Regions from separate parts of the Methylocystis sp. genome, predicted to be linked through region 1. Evidence: predicted binding sites of a transcription regulator. Region 1 holds the regulator's gene; the other holds the start of a gene.
The links. Region 1 encodes HrcA, which represses chaperone genes, less so after heat shock. Its sites were predicted from a motif close to GTTAGCACTCNCNNNNNGNGAGTGCTAAC; they were not measured.
Positions count from the first base shown of each region.

Region 2: the regulator HrcA is predicted to act here: its motif matches at 3,633-3,661, upstream of groES (co-chaperone GroES).

Region 1 covers NZ_JBFWVN010000002.1:136,185-144,489, reverse strand. Annotated here, with positions in the region: RNA gene rnpB (RNase P RNA component class A) at 1-221, opposite strand, end outside; partial or broken gene AB7I51_RS01965 (NAD(P)/FAD-dependent oxidoreductase) at 425-1,399, shown strand; gene AB7I51_RS01960 (hypothetical protein) at 1,406-1,687, shown strand; gene AB7I51_RS01955 (primosomal protein N') at 1,781-4,024, shown strand; gene AB7I51_RS01950 (hypothetical protein) at 4,165-4,440, shown strand; gene hrcA (heat-inducible transcriptional repressor HrcA) at 4,523-5,608, opposite strand; gene AB7I51_RS01940 (outer membrane protein) at 5,692-6,468, opposite strand; gene AB7I51_RS01935 (glycosyltransferase family 4 protein) at 6,628-7,902, opposite strand; gene AB7I51_RS01930 (glycosyltransferase) at 8,001-8,305, opposite strand, start outside.
Region 2 covers NZ_JBFWVN010000018.1:2,386-10,690, reverse strand. Annotated here, with positions in the region: gene AB7I51_RS08080 (2-oxoglutarate dehydrogenase E1 component) at 1-1,727, shown strand, start outside; gene odhB (2-oxoglutarate dehydrogenase complex dihydrolipoyllysine-residue succinyltransferase) at 1,756-3,048, shown strand; gene AB7I51_RS08070 (DUF1150 family protein) at 3,154-3,423, shown strand; gene groES (co-chaperone GroES) at 3,727-4,014, shown strand; gene groL (chaperonin GroEL) at 4,059-5,693, shown strand; gene AB7I51_RS08055 (aa3-type cytochrome c oxidase subunit IV) at 6,128-6,274, shown strand; gene AB7I51_RS08050 (Re/Si-specific NAD(P)(+) transhydrogenase subunit alpha) at 6,347-7,474, shown strand; gene AB7I51_RS08045 (NAD(P) transhydrogenase subunit alpha) at 7,513-7,965, shown strand; gene AB7I51_RS08040 (NAD(P)(+) transhydrogenase (Re/Si-specific) subunit beta) at 7,970-8,305, shown strand, end outside.

The DNA of each region.
Region 1 (8,305 bases):
GCCCCTATTCGGTCTTGCTCCCGGCGGGGCTTGCCGTGCCCCGAACGTCGCCGCTCGGGCGGTGCGCTCTTACCGCACCCTTTCACCCTTACCGCTTGCGCGGCGGTTTGCTTTCTGTGGCGCTATCCCTGGGGTCGCCCCCGCCGGACCTTATCCGGCGCCGTGTCTCCGTGGAGCCCGGACTTTCCTCTGCTTAACGCAGCGGCCGTCCAGCCGACTGGCGTAATGAGGGATAGGCGCCCAAGCGACGGAATGCAAGACTGGCGAAATCGCGAGCGCGACGCCTGCAGTTGCGGATTTTTATTCCGCGTCTCGAAATCGGCGAGATGGTCGCGGAAACTGGAACCTTGCAGGCGTTTTAGCGCTTAAAGTCCCAGTCGCATGCGCGGCTTGATCATAGCGGCGACAAGTTTTTCCCGGACGGTTCGTCATGCCGCAAAGCAGCGCCGCCAAGAGAGACCCCCGTGTCGTCATCATCGGCGGCGGCTTCGCCGGCATCGCGGCGGCCCAGGCGCTCGCCGGGTCCGGCGCGCGTATAACGATATTGGACAGCACCAATCATCACTGCTTCCAGCCCCTACTCTATCAGGTCGCGACCGCGGCCCTAGCCGCGCCGGAAGTCGCCTGGCCGATACGTCATGTCATGCGGCGCCAGAAGGACGCAACCGTGCCGATGCTCACGGTCACCGGCGTCGATGCCGCGCGCAAAGTCGTCGCGACCAAAACATGCGAGATCGGCTATGACTTTCTCGTCGTCGCGACGGGGGCGACGCATTCCTATTTCGGCCATGACTGGGAGAGTTTGGCGCCAGGGCTGAAAACCATCGCCGACGCAGCGCGCATCCGCCGCAGACTGCTTCTGGCATTCGAACGCGCGGAGATCAGCGCCGATCCGATCGAGCGCGAGCGGCTGCTCACCATCATCATCGTCGGCGGCGGTCCGACGGGCGTCGAACTTGCCGGCGCCATTTCGGAACTCGCCCAGCGAACGCTCCCGCCTGAGTTTCGCCGCGCCGATCCGAGGAAGGCGCGCATCATCCTGCTCGAAGCAGGGCCTCGCATTCTGGAAAGCTTTCCCGAACGGCTTTCGCAATATGCACGCAATTCGCTCGAAAGAAACGGTGTCGACGTGCTGACGGACATGCCAGTCGATCACATTTTCGAAGACAGAATTGTCGCGGGAGAGAAGGAGATCGCCGCCGGCGCGATTCTCTGGGCCGCCGGCGTGCAGGCGTCGCCCGCGGCGAATTGGCTGGGCGTCGACGGCGATCGCAGCGGGCGCATTGCGGTGAATGGGGACCTAACGGTTCCCGGCCTGCCCGACGTCTATGTGATCGGGGATCTCGCGTTTCTGACGGGTCCCGACGGGGCGCCGGTTCCGGCGCTCGCCGCTGCCGCCAAGCAAATGGGCAAATACGCCGGACGCGCCATCCGGTTGCGTCTCAAGGGGTGCTCGCCGCGCAAACCCTTCCGCTATCGCGACTACGGCAGTCTGGCGACAATCGGCCGCAACTCGGCGATCGTCAAACTGGGACGGCTGGAATTGACCGGGTTCCCCGGCTGGCTGTTCTGGAGCATCGTGCATATTTATTTTCTGGTGAATTTGCGCAGCCGCATCTTCGTGGCGATGAGTTGGATCGCGACCTATCTGACGAGCCATCGCGGCGCCCGGCTGATTATCCGCTGAGACAATCCGAGCATGGCGCGAAAACGAACCGTCATTGCCACCGCTAGCGCTGCAAGATTTCCGCTCGAGAGCGGAATGGATTAAATCCTCCACATGAATGCGGCGCAGGACGAGGAAGAACGAGCGCGAGTCGTCGACATCTTGGCGCCCGTCGCGGTCGACTCGACCTATTCCTATCTCGCGCCGGCGGCGATGCGTCTTCAGCCCGGCGACAGCGTCCGGGCGCCGCTCGGACGCCGCGAGGCCTATGGCGTCGTCTGGTCGATCGACGGCGGTTCCCCTCCGGGCGGCAATCTCAAGACGGTCAGCGCCCGGCTCGACCGTCCGCCGCTCTCGCGAAAACTGCGCGACTTCATCGACTGGCTGGCGCGTTACACGCTGACGCCGCGCGGCATGGCGCTGCGCCTCGCCACAAGGGCCGCGGAAGACGCCGGACCGGAAGCGCCGCGCACGCTCTATTGCGCCAGCGGCGCGGCGCCGGAACGATTGACGCCGACGCGCGCGCGCGTCCTCAAGGCTGCGGAAGGCGGCGTCGCATTCGCCAAGAAAGCGCTTGCCGAAGCCGCCGCCTGCTCGACCGGCGTCATCGACGCGCTCGTTGACGAAGGCGCGCTGGAGGCGGTCGCCGCGCCGCCAGAGCCGATTGCGCCACCGCTTGATCCCTTGTTCGCAACGCCGGTATTGGAGCCCGCGCAGCAAGAAGCCGCCGACGCGCTGAAGACGGCACTTTCGTCGCAGACGTTCAAGCCCTTTCTGCTCGAAGGCGTCACCGGCTCCGGCAAAACCGAAGTCTATTTCGACGCGATCGCCGCGACCCTACAGGCCGGCGGACAGGCGCTGGCGATGATGCCGGAAATCGCGCTCACCACTCAATTTCTCGAGCGCTTCGCTTCGCGTTTCGGCGAGAGGCCGGCCGAATGGCATTCTGGCGTCAGCGCCCGCAAACGCGCGCGCATCTGGCGCGGCTGCGCGACCGGCGACGTGCGTGTGGTCGTCGGCGCGCGCTCGGCGCTGTTCCTGCCCTTTTCGAAACTGCGGCTGATCGTCGTCGATGAGGAGCATGAAGGCGCCTATAAGCAGGACGACGGCGTGAGCTATCACGCGCGCGACATGGCGGTGGTGCGCGCGCGGATGGAGGAAGCGACGATCGTCCTCGCCTCGGCGACGCCCTCGATCGAAACCCGCGTCAACGCCATGCGCGGACGCTACGGCTATCTTAAGCTCGATTCACGGGCGCGCGCGCGGCTGATGCCGACGCTCGAAGCGATCGACATGCGCAAGGAAGGCCCGCCGCGCGGCAGATGGATCGCCCCACGCCTCGCTTTGGCGGTCGGCGAAACGATCGCGCGCGGCGAGCAGGCGCTGCTCTTTCTCAATCGGCGCGGCTATGCGCCGCTGACGGTCTGCCGCACATGCGGCCATCGCTTCCGCTGCGCACAATGCGACGCCTGGTTGGTTGAGCATCGCTTCCGCCGCGCGCTGATGTGCCATCATTGCGGCCATGTTGAGCGCCGGCCCGACGTCTGCCCCGAATGCGGCAGCGAAGATTCGCTCGCCGCCTGCGGACCCGGCGTCGAGCGACTCGCCGAAGAAGCGGCGACGCTCTTTCCCAACGCCCGCATCCTGGTTCTTTCGTCGGATTTCCCTGGCGGCGCCGAGCGGCTGCGGCGCGAATTAGAGGAGATCGCAAATGGCGCCTTCGACATCGTCATCGGCACGCAACTCGTCGCCAAGGGCCATAATTTTCCTTATCTCACGCTCGTCGGCGTGATTGACGCGGATTTAGGTTTGGGCAGCGGCGACCCGCGCGCCGCTGAGCGCACGTTTCAACTTCTCAATCAGGTGACAGGACGCGCCGGTCGCGGCGACAGGCCGGGACGCGCGCTGATCCAGACCTTTCAGCCGTCGCATCCGGTGATCGAGGCGCTGCTCTCTGGAGACGCGGAGAAATTCTACGCGCAGGAGATCGCCGTGCGCGAGCGCGCCGGACTTCCGCCCTTCGGCCGTCTCGCGGCGCTGATCGTTTCCGCCAAAGACGCCGCCACGGCGGAAGCGCATGCGCGCGCGCTGGCCAGAGCCGCGCATGAATTGCCGCCATCGCCGCGCTACAGCGTCGCCGCGCCCGGCGCATGGCCCGAGGAAAATGAAATCACCCTGCTTGGCCCTGCGGAAGCGCCGATCGCGCTGATCCGCGGCCGCTACCGATTTCGGTTGTTGGCGAAGGGACCGCGCGGCGCCGACATGCAGGCGTTTCTACGCGACATGCTCGCCACAGGACCTAAGGAGCGAGGCGGCGTGCGCGTTCAAATCGATGTCGACCCGCAAAGCTTCTCGTAAGCGACACTAATCGCAAGGCGAGAAATGAGATGACGAGTCTTGAACCGAAGTTGCAAACATCTAGTTAGCGGCTGGTGAGCGCATAGGCGACGGCGCTGCGCTCATATTTGCACACACGCAAAGAGCAGGAGGCGCAGAGCATGATCAAACATGTGAGAACCTGTCTTTTCGCCGCCTTGGCGGCGGGCGCGCTGGCTTACGGAGCGCCAGCGGCAAAAGCGATGCCGCTCGATAACAGCGTTTCACAGTCGGTCGATGATGCGACCGGCGTGCAAAAGGCGCTATGGGTCTGCCGCTACGGACGCTGCTGGTGGCGTCCGGGGCCGCGCTACTGGGGGCCGCGGCCTTATTGGCGCCGGCCCTACTGGCGTCGGCCTTATTGGCGTCGGCCCTACTGGCGCCGCCGCTACTGGTAGGAATTACGGATTGCGCAAGATGCGCCTGAGCGGACGTTGACGAAGGAAGACGGGAAGCGGCGCGCCTCCCGTCTTCGACCCATTATCCGCCGACGACGCGGGCGACGATCCTCGCTGTATAATCCACCATCGGAACGATACGCGCGTAATTGATCCTTGTCGGGCCGATGACGCCGAGCGCGCCGATGATCCGACGTTCGCTGTCGCGCAGCGGCGCGGCGATCATCGACGAGCCGGAAAGCGAGAAGAGCTTGTTCTCCGAGCCGATGAAGATGCGCACCCCTTCGCCCTGTTCGGCGCGCTCCAGGAGATCGATGACCTCGGTCTTTGTCTCCAGATCGGCGAACAGCAGCCGAACGCGTTCAAGATCGGCGGCGGCGGTCAGATCTTCGAGAAGATGCGCCTGACCGCGCACGATCAATTGCCGCGATTCGCCCATCGCGCCGGCCCAGGTCGCGAACCCCGCTTCGACGAGACGGGCGGCGAGTTCGTCGAGCTCCCTTTGCGCGGCCTGACGCGAGCTTTCAATGCTCGCTCTCGCCTCCGCGATGGTGCGACCGCAGACTCGCGCGTTCAGATAGTTCGCGGCTTCGGTCAGCGCCGAGGCCGGAAGATCGCGCGCGACGGGAATGACCCGGTTCTCGACCGATCCGTCGTCGGCGACCAAAATGACGAGCGCCCGCTCGGGCTCGAGCCGAACGAAATCAATCTGCTTTAGGCGCACATTATCCTTGGAGGCGACGACGACGCCGGCGACGCGCGTCAGGCCCGACAGCAAAGTCGTCGCTTCCGCGAGAACGCCGGAGAAATCATGGTCCTTAGACGCCGCTTCGACCTCGGCGGCGATCCGCGCGCGTTCGTTTTCTTCGACATCGCCAATCTGCAGCATGGAATCGACGAAAAAGCGCAGCCCAAGCTCGGTTGGGAGCCGACCCGCGCTGGTATGAGGCGCATAGATGAGGCCGAGTTCCTCAAGATCCTGCATGACATTGCGCACAGATGCAGGCGACAACGTCATCGGCAGAAGCCTGGCGAGGTTCCGCGAGCCGACCGGATCGCCGGAGGCAAGATAGCTGTCGACGATCTGCCGGAAAATTTCGCGGGCGCGGTCGCTAAGTTGCGCGAGGCTTAAAGCCGAAGGGTGGGCATGCGGCGGGTTGCGGATCATGGTTCGAGTCTATCGCATCCGGGCCCCAACGAAAAAGCCCGGCCGCGAGGCCGGGCTTCGTCGACGTCGGGGAGGACGGTCGATCAGATACCGAGTTCGGGCATGCCGATCAGCGCGCCGAAGCTCCTAATCTGATAATTGACGCCGACGCGGGCGATGTTCGTATCCAGGTGATTGCCGGTGGCGGTGCGGTAGGCGAACGGGAGGGCGATGCTCGCGCTGGAAGACCCGTTCATGCGGGTAAAGATATACTCCGCCTTGACGGTCCAGTTGTCGAGGATGGCGTATTCGACGCCGGCGCCAATGGCGAAACCCGCCTGCCACACGGACCGGTTGACAGCGAATCCCGACCCCCAAAACTGGCCATAAGGAAGCACCTTGCCATAGGCCAAGCCGCCGGTGATGTAAGGAAGAAACCGGCCGAAAGCGTAACCGAAGCGCAGACGCTCCATGCCAAGCCATTGCAGGCGGCTGCCGGCGCTAGCGCCAAAATAATACGCCCCAGTATTCGTCGGGTGAACATTGGCGTAGTTGAATTCGCTCTCGTAACCGACAACGACGTTGTTGGCGAACACCCAATTGTAGCCGTTCTGGTAGCCGACCAAATAGCCGCTCGTTCCGATCGAAGTCGTTGTTGGAATCGCGAGGAAGGGTCCGGGCGACAGCAGGTAGACCTGCGAATAATGGCTGGAGTCGCCGCCCGCGTAAGAGCCGCTGATGCCGATGTGGAAGCCTTCCCAGCTGAAAACCGGCGGCGGCGGAGGCGGCGGGGCCTTGTAGATCGGAAGGTCAGCCGCCGACACGGCGCTGACTGCCAACACTGACGCAAAGGCGCCGACAACAAAGCTTCTAAAAGACATCCGAGGCGCCTCCAATAAGCCCGTCCTCTCGGGACGAGCGGCAGTGTCAGAGGCAAAGTAGCATCATCAATCCTAAGACGTAATTAGCGCGACAGGGTGGAACGCCGTTTTCCCGGTGCCGTTGCCGATGCGCCACACCCTTGCGCAATGCACTGTTTCTCATGTCCTATTCTCTGCGCCGGCGCTGATCAGCGCCCCCGTCAGCACGCCGAGGCTGGCCTTGTAGGCGGCGAGCGAGAAGCGCGACTCGTAATAGCGGCGCGCCGGACTGACGCGACGCGCGGATTCGTCCAAAGGCGCGGTCGCTGCCGCACGGCTCAGCGCATCGGCGAATTCCGAAGCGGAATCGGCGATGACGACGCCCGGCAGGCGCAACGCCTCCTCATCCATCCCCCGCATCGCCTGCGTGGTCGCGATCAGCGGCAGACCGCTCGACAACGCTTCGACCGACTTGATCGAAAGACCGGTGCCGCTGATCGTCGGCAGCAGAGCGATTCGCGCATTGGCATAGACCGCGCGCGGATCGTCGACCCGGCCCAGGAACCAATCCTTATACGCGGCGTATTGCTCAGGCGCCTTTGAGCGAATCGCGGCGTCGACATTGCCGACGATCTTCACTGCGACGCCCTGCGTCTTTGGCGCGACGTCGCGCAGGAACCAGATCACGCTTTCGACATTGGCGGCGTTGTTGCTCGCGACGAGAACAATGTCCGGTCCGCCAGGTCCGGTCGGCGCCTCGGGAATGGCTGGATAGAGCAGCGCATGGGCCTTCTCGGGCAGCAGCGCGCGAAAAGTCTCGGCCTCCTCAGCGTTGAGATGCAGCAAGAGATCGGCGCCGCGCATCGCTTCGAGTTCTCGCGCCAGCATCGACTCATAGGTGGCGCGGGGCGAAAGCCAGGGCATCGTTTCGTTGATCAGCGCGAATTGGCGCGCCTGCAGATCATGCGTGTCGAGCAGGATCGGGGCGGTCCCGCGAGACAGTCGGCGTGCGACCGGCATCAGAAAAAAATGATTGCAATGCACGAGATCGAAAATCGCGCCGTCGAGACCTGGCGACAGAATCGTGCGTTCCGCCATGCCGAGGCGCACTGCCGCCTGATCGCCATGGATATAGGGCCACAGCGCCTTGCCCAGAAATCGCGGCGAGAACACCGCGAAAAGCGGCGCGCCGCCATAAAAACGGGCGCCATCGTCAAGCTCCGGAGTCGCCCGATTGAACGCCTTCCATATCCACTTCCGGCCTGGAACGAAGCCCGGATCGGAACTGATTGCGATCGGAAAAACTTCGGCGCCCAGCGCGCGATAGGCGGCGATTTGGCCAAGGACGACGCGATAGGTGCCACAGGAGTGCCAAGCCGGATGGATGAGCGCGACACGCCGGCCGAGCAGCGGACGCGCAGCGCAGGCCGAGCGGTCACTCGATGAAACGCTCAACCCGATCCTCCGACTGGCGCGAGCCGCAGCCTAATCAGACTTTGAGCATTCCGACAATCTTCCGGCGCGCTCTTGAACGACCCGGAATGCGGCGATGTTCAGAGCTCGGCGGCGGCGGTCGCCAGGGCGCGCGCATAAGCCTCCTGGCTGAACGCGTCTTCATACAGGCGTCGGGTGTCGCTTCGCTCAGGCGACGGCGCATGTCCGCCTTCAGCCCGCGCCTGAGCGTCGCGCCACAGTTCCGCAAATTGCTGGGCGTTTTCGGCGAGCGCGACATTGCCCAATGTCGCCGGATCGACCTGCATGCCGCGAAACGCCAGCGGCGTCGCGACAAGCGGCACGCCGCAGGAGAGCGCCTCGACCGCCTTGATCGACAGGCCATGGCCTTCGACGGTGGGGAGCA
Region 2 (8,305 bases), on a different contig from region 1:
AAGGGCATCGCACGGGCGGGTCGATCCACTTCATCATCAACAATCAGATCGGCTTCACCACCTATCCGCGCTATTCGCGGTCGTCGCCCTACCCTTCCGACGTCGCCAAGATGGTCGAGGCGCCGATTCTTCACGTCAACGGCGACGATCCCGAGGCGGTTGTCTTCGCCGCCCGCGTCGCCGCCGAATTCCGTCAGCAGTTTCAAAAGCCCGTCGTCATCGACATGTGGTGCTATCGCCGCTTCGGCCATAATGAGGGCGACGAGCCGGGCTTCACCCAGCCGCTGATGTATAAGAAGATCAGAGCGCACCGCACGACGCTCGATATTTACGCGGATCGCCTGACCGCCGAAGGCGTGCTTTCGCGCGACGATGTCGACCGGATGAAGGAAGAGTGGCGCGCGCGGCTCAATCAGGAGTTCGAGTCCGGCCAGAGCTACAGGCCCAATAAGGCGGATTGGCTCGACGGCCGCTGGGCCGGAAAAAAATCAGGCTCGCAGCTCTCCGACAATGAGCGTCGCGGTCAGACCGGCGTCGCGCTGGAGACCCTCCAGCAGATCGGCGAAAAGATCACCTCGACGCCGCCCGATTTTCATCTGCATCGCACGATCCAGCGCTTTCTCGATAATCGCAAGGCGGCGATCGAACATGGCGGGCCGATCGACTGGGCGACGGCGGAAGCGCTGGCGATGAGTTCGCTGCTCTATGAGGGCTACAATGTCCGGCTCTCCGGGCAGGACAGCGAACGCGGCACTTTTTCGCAACGTCACAGCGTGCTGATCGACCAGGACAGTGAGGCGCGCTACCTGCCGTTCAATCACGTCGCGGACGGCCAGGGGCGTTATGAAGTCGTCAATTCCATGCTTTCGGAAGAAGCGGTGCTCGGCTTCGAATATGGCTATTCGCTCGCCGAGCCCGATGCGCTGGTGTTGTGGGAAGCGCAGTTCGGCGATTTTGCCAATGGCGCGCAAGTGGTCTTCGACCAGTTCATTTCCTCGGCCGAGCGCAAATGGCTGCGCATGTCCGGCCTCGTCTGCCTGCTGCCGCATGGCTACGAAGGCCAGGGTCCGGAACATTCCTCCGCGCGACTCGAACGCTATCTGCAGCTTTGCGCCGAAGACAATATGCAGGTCGCCAATTGCACGACGCCGGCGAATTACTTCCACATCCTGCGCCGGCAGTTGCACAGAAGCTTCCGCAAGCCGCTGGTGCTGATGACGCCGAAATCGCTGCTGCGGCACAAACGCGCCGTGTCGCGTCTCGGCGAGATGGGCATGGCGTCGAGCTTTCAGCGGCTGCTGCTCGACGACGCTGAAACGGCGGCGAACGAGACCTTCGTGCTTCAGCCGGACGAAAATATTCGCCGGGTGATCTTGTGTTCGGGCAAGGTCTATTATGATCTTTTCGAGGAGCGCGAGAAGCGCGGCGTCGACGACGTCTATCTGCTGCGCGTCGAGCAGCTCTATCCCTTCCCGCTAAAAAGCCTCGTCACCGCGCTCGGGCGATTTAAGGAAGCGGACGTCGTCTGGTGCCAGGAGGAACCAAAGAACATGGGCGCCTGGTCCTTCGTCGAGTCCTATCTGGAATGGGTGCTGACGCAGATCGGCGGCAAGTCGAAACGCGCGCGCTACGTCGGGCGCCCCGCTTCGGCCTCAACCGCCGCGGGCACCATGTCCCGTCATCTCGCACAGCTGAAATCATTCCTGGACGAAGCGTTCGCGGTTTAGGACGCGACGCCACTTAAAGAGAGAGCCGATGGCTGAAATTCGCGTGCCGACCTTGGGCGAATCGGTGACTGAAGCGACCATCGGCCGCTGGTTCAAGAAAGCCGGCGATACGGTGCGCGCCGACGAGGCGCTCGCCGAGCTTGAAACCGACAAGGTCACGCTCGAAGTCAACGCGCCCGCGGCCGGCGTGCTCGCCGAAATCGTCGCGAAGGAAGGGGAAACCGTCGAGCCGGGGGCGCTGCTCGGCCAAATCGCCGAAGGCACGACGGCCCCGGCGAAGAGCGGCGGCGAGGCCGCGGCCAAATCCCCCGCGCCCAAGCCGGCGCCAATTCTGGCCGCGCCTGCACCCCAGCCGGCGCCGTCTCCCGCCGCGACAGCGATGCCGCCGTCGCCTTCCGCCGCAAAAATCGCCGTCGAACAGGGGATCGACATTGCCCAGGTCCCCGGCAGCGGCAAACGCGGGCAGGCGCTGAAATCGGACGTCGTCCAATTCGCCGCCCGTCAGGCGGCGGCGCCGCAGCCCGCTCAGGAGGCCCGCGCGCCAGCCCCCGCCCAGGAAACGCGGGTTGAAGCTCGGGTCGAAGCCCCCTCCCCGCGCCCGCCGCTTCCACAGGAAGACTCCCGTCGGGAAGAGCGGATGAAGATGACGCGCCTGCGCCAGACGATCGCGCGACGGCTCAAGGAAGCGCAAAACGCCGCCGCCATGCTGACGACCTTCAACGAAGTCGACATGTCGACGCTCATCGAACTGCGCAAGCGCTACAGGGAGTCCTTCGAAAAGAGACATGGCGTGAAGCTCGGCTTCATGGGCTTCTTCGTGAAGGCCTGTTGTCAGGCGCTGGAGGAAGTTCCGGCCGTCAATGCGGAGATCGACGGGACCGACATCATTTACAAGCGCTTCTGCCACATCGGCGTCGCCGTCGGCACCGAAAAGGGCCTGGTCGTGCCGGTGGTGCGCGACGCCGACCGTCTGTCGCTCGCCGAGATCGAACAGACCATCGCCGAACTCGGCCGCAAAGCGCGCGACGGCGCGCTCGACATCAATGATCTGCAGGGCGGCACCTTCACCATTTCCAACGGCGGCGTCTATGGTTCGTTGATGTCGACGCCGATCCTGAACGCGCCACAATCGGGCATCCTCGGCATGCACAAGATTCAGGAACGGCCCGTGGTGATCGACGGCAAGATCGAAGCGCGTCCGATGATGTATCTCGCGCTCTCCTACGACCACCGCCTTGTCGATGGAAAGGAAGCGGTGACTTTTCTGGTGCGGGTCAAGGAGTTGCTTGAAGATCCGGCGCGACTGGCGCTTGGACTCTAACCGCAACCCCTTCAAAATCTCCAAACGCTACACATCTAAATTTAGACGGCGCGCCGCTCATTGGGTGCTGTCGGCGGGGGCGAAAGGACCGCCATGGAGGTGAAGATGGACATGAAAACCGCGACCGAACGCACAGAATCTCCGCTGACGACCGAGCAGTTTGCCCAGCTTGGCGATGGTCTCATCGCTTATGTGCGGCCGATGCGTTCGGAGGACGTGAATCGGCTTTACCCGCAGGCGCCTCACATCGCGCCGGGGTTGACGATCTTCGCGCTGTTCGGCGCGGATGGCGCGCCCATCGTGCTCGCGGATTCGGAAGAAGGCTGCATCGGCAACGCCGTTGAAAACCATTTGCAGATGGTGAGCCTGCATTAGAGTCCATCTGGCGGGGCCCGCGGAAACCGCGGAGCAATCCGCCGTCTCGACGAACCCGTTGGCATAAAGTTCAACAGCTTCGGACGTGTCGCCTGCGGGTTCAACGCCCCAATCCTGCGCCGCCTGTCCCTCGTTCCGAAAATCATTCGCCATCGCCCGCGGACCACGGCTTGACAGCCGCGCCGCCCGCTCCTATCTGCAGGGCGCCTGCTGGCACTCATCTTAAATGAGTGCCAGCAGGCGTTCGCATATCCCTTTTTGGCGGGGCAGAACCCCGTCAGGCCAGAAAAGGAAAGATTCACAATGGCGTTCCGTCCCCTCCACGACCGCGTCGTGGTCAAGCGACTCGAAGGCGAGGAAAAAACCAAAGGCGGCATCATCATTCCGGACTCCGCAAAGGAGAAGCCGCAAGAGGGCAAGGTGGTTTCCGTCGGCCCCGGCGCCCGCGACGAAAACGGCAAGCTCAACCCGCTCGACGTCAAGGCCGGCGACCGCGTGCTGTTCGGAAAATGGTCGGGCACCGAGGTCAAGATCGACGGCGATGACCTGCTCATCATGAAGGAAAGCGACATTCTCGGCATCGTCGACTGACTCGACGCCGCCGTTCGCTTTTGAACCCTCTAGGAGAATTTTAAATGGCTGCAAAAGACGTCCGTTTCTCAACTGACGCCCGCGACCGCATTCTGCGTGGCGTCGAAATCCTCAACAACGCCGTCAAGGTGACGCTCGGCCCCAAGGGCCGCAACGTCGTCATCGAGAAGTCCTTCGGCGCGCCGCGCATCAGCAAGGACGGCGTCACCGTCGCCAAAGAGATCGAACTTGCCGACAAGTTCGAAAATCTCGGCGCCCAGCTCGTCCGCGAAGTCGCCTCGAAGCAGAATGACATCGCCGGCGACGGCACCACGACAGCCACGGTGCTGGCCGCGTCGATCGCCCGTGAAGGCTCCAAGGCGGTCGCCGCCGGCCTCAACCCGATGGATCTGAAGCGCGGAGTCGATCTCGCCGTCGACGCCATCGTCGCCGATCTCAAGCAGCATTCGAAGAAGGTCACCTCGAACGACGAGATCGCCCAGGTCGGCACGATTTCGGCGAATGGCGACAGCTTCATCGGCGAAGAAATCGCCAAGGCGATGCAGAAGGTCGGCAATGAGGGCGTGATCACGGTCGAGGAGGCCAAGAGCCTCGAGACCGAGACCGATATCGTCGAAGGCATGCAGTTCGACCGCGGCTATCTCTCGCCCTATTTCATCACCAACGCCGAGAAGATGATCGCCGAACTCGACGATCCCTATATTCTCATCCATGAGAAGAAGCTCTCGACGCTGCAGCCGCTGCTGCCGATCCTCGAAGCCGTGGTGCAGACCGGCAAGCCGCTGCTCATCGTCGCCGAGGACGTCGAAGGCGAGGCGCTCGCCACGCTCGTCGTCAACAAGCTGCGCGGCGGCTTGAAGATCGCCGCCGTCAAGGCGCCGGGCTTCGGCGACCGCCGCAAGGCGATGCTCGAAGACATCGCCATCCTCACCGGCGGCCAGATGATCGCCGAGGATCTGGGCATCAAGCTCGAAAACGTCACGCTCGCCATGCTCGGCCGCGCCAAGCGCGTGCGCATCGAGAAGGAGAACACGACGATCATCGACGGCGCCGGCGAGAAGAAGGACATCGAGGCGCGCATCTCCCAGATCAAGGGCCAGATCGAGGAGACCACCTCCGACTATGACCGCGAGAAGCTGCAGGAGCGTCTCGCCAAGCTCGCGGGCGGCGTCGCGGTGATCCGCGTCGGCGGCGCGACCGAGGTCGAAGTCAAGGAGAAGAAGGACCGCGTCGACGACGCCCTCAACGCCACCCGCGCGGCGGTCGAGGAAGGCGTGTCGCCGGGCGGCGGCGTGGCGCTGCTGCGCGCCATCAAGGCGCTTGGCGGGGTCAAGGTCGGCAATCCGGATCAGCAGACGGGCGTCGACATCGTCCGTAAGGCGATCCAGGCGCCGGCCCGCCAGATCGTCGACAACGCCGGCGGCGATGGCGCCGTGGTGGTCGGCAAGCTGCTCGAATCCGGAGAATATGGCTACGGCTTCGACGCGCAGAAGGGCGAGTATGGCGATCTGATGAAGCTCGGCATCATCGACCCGACCAAGGTCGTGCGCACCGCGCTGCAGGACGCCGCTTCGATCGCTGGTCTGATCATCACCACTGAGGCGACGATCACTGAAGCGCCGAAGAAGGAAGCTCCGCCGCCGATGCCGGGCGGCGGCATGGGCGGCATGGACTTCTAAGCGCCGACCGCTCAACCAGGAAAACAAGGCCCCGGACAAGCGTCCGGGGCTTTTTTGCGCGTCTTATGCGACGCTACGAATTGACCGAATCGGCCGCAGGAGCGTTGGCGAGCCTGGAGGCTCGCATGGTTGCGAACAAGCCGGAGTTGGCGCATTTCATTCGCGGCGCCGAGTTACGCCGTCTTACGGCTGATGCGCCCTTTAGCAAGCAGCGAGCGTTTCCGAGAGAAGCTGCGCGCGGTCTTGGCGGCCAAGCGCTAGGCCCGCCCGAGCGTCATAAAACCCGAACTCCGTCTGTGCTTCTCTGCGCCGCGCGCGGCGGCGCGACGCAGGTTCTTGCGCGCCGGAGGCGTTGCCCTATGGCTTCCGCTCGTTTAGCATAAGCGTCGCGCGCGGGGTCTCGCGCGCCTCAAGCAAGAATCGGGAGGAGCGAGATGGCGAGCTTGCGCACGCCGGTGGAGTCGAACGGCGACTGGGCCGAGCACGTAAAGACCTACAATACATTTTTGCTGCTGCTGAAGATCGGGGCGGCGAGCACTGCAGTGCTGTTGCTCGCGCTGTATTTCTTCGTCGCGCGCTAGGTCCGCGCTCATCGCCTTCCACCGCTGTCGGCGACGCTGGCGGCGACGGTTTTTCCGCAACCGGAGTTCGTCATGCGCATCGCCGTATTGGCTGAAACGGATCAGTCCGAGCCGCGCGTCGCGGCCACGCCTGAGACCGTCAAGAAATTCATCGGGCTCGGCGCCGACGTGGCGGTCGAGGCCGGCGCCGGCGCCGCAGCCGGCTTCTCGGATGGCGATTACGCCGCGGCCGGCGCGACGATCGCCAATGGCGCGGCGGCGGCGCTGACGGGCGCCGACGTGGCGTTGCGCGTCCGGCGGCCCTCGGCCGCCGAGCTCCCAGGCGCGAAACCCAATCTCGCGGTGATCGCAATCATGGATCCGTTTGGCGCCGGCGCTCAGCTTGCCGGACTCGCCGGCGCCGGCGCAATTGCTTTCGCCATGGAATTCATGCCGCGCATCACCCGCGCGCAAACCATGGACGTTTTGTCGTCGCAGGCCAATCTTGCGGGCTATCGCGCCGTCATTGACGCGATGGCCGAATATGGCCGCTCCTTCCCGATGATGATGACCGCCGCCGGCACCGTTCCGGCGGCGAAAGTTTTTATCATGGGCGTCGGCGTCGCCGGGCTGCAGGCGATCGCCACGGCGCGGCGCATGGGCGCGATCGTCACCGCCACCGACGTTCGGCCGGCGACGAAGGAACAAGTCGAGTCGCTCGGCGCGAAGTTCATCGCCGTCGAAAACGAAGAGTTCAAACAGGCCGAGACCTCGGGCGGCTACGCCAAGGAAATGTCGCCCGAATATCAGAAGGCGCAGGCCGAACTCGTCGCCGCGCATATCGCCAAGCAGGATGTCGTCATCACCACGGCGCTGATCCCCGGCCGGCCGGCGCCCAAGCTGATCTCCGCCGAGATGGTGCATTCAATGCGGCCGGGCTCGGTCATCGTCGATCTCGCGGCCGAACGCGGCGGGAATTGCGAACTGACGAAGCCCGGCGAAACGACAGTCGTCGACGGCGTGAAGATTCTCGGCGCGTTCAACCTCGCCGGCCGCATGGCGTCAACGGCGTCGAGCCTCTATGCCAAGAATCTCCTGGCCTTCGTCGAGACGCTCGTCTCGAAGGACACGAAGCAGCTCGCCATCAATTGGGACGACGAACTGGTGAAGGCGACCGCGCTGACCCGCGACGGCGCTATCCTGGACGAACGTTTCAAATAGCCGCCTGCGCGCACAACAAACTAAAGGGGCGTTAAGCGATGACCGACTCTACGCAACAATTGCTTGAGAAGGCGCAGGCGGCGGCCGAGGCCGCCCGCCATCTCGCCGAACAGGCGCAACAATATTCCGACGAACTCGCGCATACGGCCGCTGCGGCCGCCGCGCATGGACTCGCCGGCGGCGCCATCGATCCTTTCGTCTTCCGCGTGGCGATTTTCGCCATGGCGGTATTCGTCGGCTATTACGTCGTCTGGTCGGTGACGCCGGCGCTGCATACGCCGCTGATGTCGGTCACCAACGCGATTTCCTCGGTGATCATCGTCGGCGCGCTGCTCGCCGCCGGCGTCGAAGGCATGACCGCCGCCGAGGCTTCGGGCTCCTGGTGGGCGAACGCCTTCGGCTTCATCGCCGTCATACTCGCGAGCGTGAACATCTTCGGCGGTTTCCTGGTCACCGAACGCATGCTCGCCATGTACAAGAAGAAGGGCTGACGCCATGAGCGCCAATATCGCAGCCCTCCTCTATCTCGTCTCCGGCGTTCTGTTCATCCTCGCGTTGCGCGGCCTCTCGTCGCCGGCGACGTCGCGGGAGGGCAACCGCTACGGCATGATCGGCATGGCGATCGCCGTCGCGACGACGCTGCTGACGCATTTTCCGTCCTTCGGCGGCCTGCTGATGATCGTGATCGGCGTCGCCATCGGCGGCGGCGCCGGCGCCTTCATCGCGCAACGCGTGCCGATGACCAAAATGCCGGAACTCGTCGCCATGTTCCATTCGCTCGTCGGCCTCGCCGCCGTGCTGGTGGCTGGTGGCGCATTCTTCGCGCCGCGC